DNA from 2 places in the Streptomyces sp. NPDC001744 genome. Region 1 is predicted to be linked to the other one. Evidence: predicted binding sites of a transcription regulator. Region 1 holds the regulator's gene; the other holds the start of a gene.

Evidence for each region. The regulator HspR, encoded in region 1, represses chaperone genes until heat shock. The targets are predictions, from matches to a motif close to TTGAGNNNNNNNNNCTCAA.
Region 2: lon (endopeptidase La) is a predicted target of HspR. The motif match lies at 977-995, and genes of this name have one in related genera.

What each region holds. Positions count from the first base shown of each region.
Region 1 is NZ_JBIAUG010000005.1:302,403-304,790, reverse strand. It holds gene dnaJ (molecular chaperone DnaJ) at 1-833, shown strand, start outside; gene ACFYZY_RS09350 (heat shock protein transcriptional repressor HspR) at 838-1,281, shown strand; gene ACFYZY_RS09345 (hypothetical protein) at 1,343-1,810, opposite strand; gene ACFYZY_RS09340 (helix-turn-helix transcriptional regulator) at 1,816-2,388, opposite strand, start outside.
Region 2 is NZ_JBIAUG010000024.1:26,996-29,383, forward strand. It holds gene lon (endopeptidase La) at 1-954, opposite strand, end outside; gene ACFYZY_RS25105 (hypothetical protein) at 1,305-1,865, shown strand; gene ACFYZY_RS25110 (spermidine synthase) at 2,193-2,388, shown strand, end outside.

The sequences.
Region 1 (2,388 bases):
GCGGTGGCGGCATCGGGGACGTGTTCGGCGGACTGTTCAACCGGGGCGGGGGCGGCGCGCGCACCCAGCCGCGGCGCGGCCAGGACATCGAGTCCGAGGTGACGCTCAGCTTCACCGAGGCCATCGAGGGCGCGACCGTACCGCTGCGGATGTCCAGCCAGCAGCCGTGCGCGGCCTGTTCGGGCACCGGCGACAAGAACGGCACGCCCCGGGTGTGCCCGACCTGCGTCGGCACCGGGCAGGTGTCGCGCGGCAGCGGCGGCGGCTTCTCCCTCACCGACCCCTGCGTGGACTGCAAGGGGCGCGGCCTCATCGCCGAGGACCCGTGCGAGGTCTGCAAGGGCAGCGGCCGGGCCAAGTCCTCCCGCACCATGCAGGTCCGCATCCCGGCGGGCGTCTCCGACGGGCAGCGGATCAGGCTGCGCGGCAAGGGGACGCCGGGCGAGCGCGGCGGGCCCAACGGCGACCTGTACGTCGTCGTGCACGTCGACGCCCACCCGGTCTTCGGCCGCAAGGACGACAACCTCACCGTCACGGTGCCGGTCTCCTTCACGGAGGCGGCGCTCGGCGGCGAGATCAGGGTGCCGACCCTCGGCGGTCCCGCGGTCACGCTCAAGCTGCCCGCGGGCACGCCGAACGGCCGGACCATGCGCGCCCGGGGCAAGGGCGCGGTCCGCAAGGACGGTACGCGCGGCGACCTCCTCGTCACGGTCGAGGTCGCCGTGCCGAAGGAGCTGGACGAGAAGGCACGCGAGGCCCTGGAGTCCTACCGCGAGGCGACCGCCTCCGAGGACCCGCGGGCCGAGCTGTTCCAGGCCGCGAAGGGAGCGTGACCCGGTGGAAGGGCGCCGACGCAATCCGTACGAACTGACCGACGAGTCGCCGGTGTACGTCATCTCGGTGGCGGCCCAGCTCTCCGGTCTGCATCCCCAGACCCTCCGTCAGTACGACCGGCTCGGCCTGGTCTCCCCGGACCGCACGGCCGGCCGGGGACGGCGCTACTCGGCCCGTGACATCGAACTGCTCCGCCAGGTGCAGCAGTTGTCGCAGGACGAGGGGATCAACTTGGCCGGGATCAAGCGCATCATCGAGCTGGAGAACCAGGTCGCGGCGCTCCAGAGCCGGGTCGCCGAGCTGTCGGCGGCCCTCGACGGCGCGGCGGCGGCGATGCGGCAGCGCGAGGCCCAGGTGCACGCCTCGTACCGGCGCGACCTCGTGCCGTACCAGGACGTGCAGCAGGCGAGCGCGCTGGTGGTCTGGCGCCCCAAGCGCGGCGAGTAGTCCCCGCGGTACGCGTGAGGCCCCCTCCACGACGGTGGAGGGGGCCTCACGCGCGTCCGGGTCAGGGGATCAGTCCGGAGACGATCTCGCCGACCGTCTCGAACCAGGGCGCGGCCCCCGTGCCGAACGCGGCGGCCAGGGCGGTGCCGAGGGCGATGTCGAGGGGGGTCGCGCCGGGCTCCCACGCGTCGATGACCCGGCCGTCGCCCGAGGAGGTCAGGGTGCCGGTCCGCCGCCCGTTCCGGAGGAACCGGCTGTCCTGGTGGCCGCAGGGGACCAGCCGGTGGCGGACGCCGCCGGTCCGTACGTCCACCCGGTAGGAGCGCCGCAGCAGCCGTCCCCGGGCGGGCCGGATCGCGGCGGGCTCCCCGTCCACCGTCAGGGTCAGCAGGGCCGCGCTGCGGGTCCCTATCGGGGTGTGGGCGTCGGGCCGGGTTCCGGGGGCCCGCACGAGTTCCACGGTGGGCATCCCGTGTCCGGAGACCCGCAGGGTGCCGGCGGGGCCGTCGAGTTCGGTGTGCGCGTACACGGCGGTCAGCCCTCCCGTTCGAGGAGGCCGGACTGGGCGATGAGGTAGCCGAGCTGGGCCCGGCTCCCGCTGCCGAGGGCGGTGGCGAGCTTGGCGATGTGGGCCCGGCAGGTGCGCACGTTCATCCCGAGCCGGCGGGCGATGGCCTCGTCCACGTGGCCCTCGACGAGGAGTTTGGCGATGGAGCGCTGGACGCCGCCGATGCCGTCCACGGACGGGCTGTAGGGGATCTCCTCCTCCCAGGGCACGCCGTGCAGCCAGAACTGGTCGAAGACGCCGACGAGGTACTGCACGAGCCCTTCGTGGCGCAGCTCCAGGGCGACCTGGCGGTCGCTGCGCGCCGGGACGAAGGCGACCTTGCGGTCGACGATGATCAGGCGGTCGATGATCTCCTCGAGGGTGCGGACCTCCAGGCCGTGGGGGCTGATGCGCTCCACGTACCCCATGGTCGCGGAGTGGTGGCGGGCGGTGTGCTGGTAGAGGGTCCGCATGCGTATGCCGCGCTCCACGAGCGGTTCCACGCGGCGCAGTCCCGCCTGGACGACCTCGGGCTTGCGTCCGCTGCCGGGCTGGATGGT
Region 2 (2,388 bases), on a different contig from region 1:
GCCCCTGATGTCGTACCGGTCCTCGGTGCGCTCGTTCCAGGGCAGTTCGAGGACGGTGTCGAGCCAGGTGCGGATCCACGAGCCCTCGGGGGACTGGTCGCTGGCCCGCTCCAGCTTCTCGACCTCCTTGAGGGCGGCCTCCCGCACCTTCTCGGGCAGGTCGGCGGCCTCCACGCGGGCGCGGTAGTCGTCGGACTCGTCGCCCTCCGACTCGCCGTTGAGCTCGCGCAGCTCCTTGCGGACGGCTTCGAGCTGGCGGCGGAGCAGGAACTCGCGCTGCTGCTTGTCGACGCCCTCCTGGACGTCCTTGGCGATGGTCTCGGCGACGTCCTGCTCGGCGAGGTGCTCGCGGAGCTGGGCGGTGGCGAGGCGGAGACGGGCGACCGGGTCGGCGGTCTCCAGGAGCTCGACCCGCTGCGCGACGGTGAGGAAGGGCGAGTACCCGGAGTTGTCGGCGAGGGCGCCGACGCCCTCGATCTGCTGGACCCGGTCCACGACCTGCCAGGCGCCGCGCTTCTTGAGCCAGCTGGTGGCCAGCGCCTTGTACTCCTTGACCAGCTCGGTCACGGCGCCGGGCAGCGGGTCAGGCAGGGTCTCCTCGACGACGGTCCCCTCGACCCACAGGGCGGCGCCGGGACCGGTCGTACCGGCACCGATGCGGACGCGGCCGCGACCGCGCACGAGCGCGCCGGGGTCGCCGTCCGACAGGCGTCCGACCTGCTCGACGGTGCCGAGCACGCCGGTCCCGGCGTAGGTGCCGTCGACGCGGGGCACGAGGAGCACCCGCGGCTTCCCCTCCCCGGGACGCGCGGCGGCCTGGGCGGCCTCGACGGCGGCCCGTACCTCGCTGTCGGACAGGTCCAGCGGCACCACCATTCCGGGCAGCACGACCTCGTCGTCGAGCGGCAGCACGGGCAGAGTGAGCGGCACGGACGCCATGGACTCAGAAGCCATGATCTCCCTTTCGGCAGTGAAGTTGAGCTGTACTGACTCAATGCTCGTGAGCCCGGAGATGTTCCCGGCACTTTGTTCGCTCCGAGCGAACGAACGGGGGCGCGCGTCGCCTCCGCTCGGCGTCATGCCTCGAGGGGCATGACGGCCATCGCACCGGCGCGGGCGGCCGGGCGGCCCCCTCCCCCGACGGCCCGGCTCGCCGGGCCGGGAGCACCGGGGACCGCTCGCCGGAACCGTCCGGAGGGAGGAGGGCACCCGACGGGAGGGCCGCCCCGGCGGACCGATCGGCCAGGTGGGCGGAACCGGGCGCTCCGGCTGCGGACGGGCGCGCCCGGGGGCATGCTCCTCCCATGAGACGAGGCGTACGGGGAACGTGGTGCGGGGCCCTGCTGCTGGCGGCGGTCCTGGTGGGCGGCGCGACCGGCTGCGGCTCCGGGTCCCCTCCCGGGCCGGGATCGCCCGGTCCGGCGGGCACGTCGAGCACGCCGGGCACGTCAGGAACGTCGGACACCCCGGGCACGCCCGGCGCCACGACGGAGCCGGGCGCCCCGCCGTCCGACTCCCGGCCGGGCCGGGTCCTGGTCGAGGTGGTCGTCACCGGCGGCTTCGCCGGCGTGCGCAACCAGCTCGTCGTGCGCCAGGACGGCGGCTGGACCGTCCTCTCCGGCACCAAGCCGCCCCGGACCGGCCGGCAGACCCCCGCCGAGACCGCCGAGCTGCGCGCGGCCCTGGAGGACCCCGCGTACGCCCTCGTCCCGGCGCGGCCGACCGGCAGGCCGGTCGCCGACGGCTTCCAGTACCGGGTGACGTACCGCCACCGCCTCGTCGTCGCGGACGACGGCGACCGCCCGCCCGCCCTCCGGCGCGTCTTCGCCGCCCTTCCGGGAGGCGGCCCGCCGACGAGCCCGTGAGCGGCGGTACCCCCACGTGAGGAGCGGGACCGCGAGGACGTGAGCGGCCCCCGGGTCCGTGTGCGACGGCCCGGGGGCCGCTCCCCGCGTTCCGCTCCGGGACGTCCCCTCCGAGGCGTCCGGCACGGGCCCGGCCCGGGAGTGCGGGGCGCCGACCCGGGCCCGGGTCGAGGGGTTCCGGGAGGGCCTCGGCGGGGAAGGGGCGCGGACCTCCACCACCCGTTCCCGTCAACGGGTTTGGCCCGGTCGCGGGTGTCCGGCCAGGATGGCCCGGACCGTCCGCCACGGCGGCGGGACGGCCCGACGACGAGAGCGGAGTGACCGACGATGCCCAGCCCCGTGACCCTCGACCGCCGCGAAGGACCCCACGGAGAGGTCGTCCTGCGGCGCCGCGACGAGCACTACGAGATCATCGCCAACGGCACCTTCCTGATGGACACCTCCGACGGGCGCTCCGAGCGGCTCCTGATCGACGCGGCCCTCGACGCCCTGCCCGAGGAGCGCAGGGCCGGCGCCTCCGTCC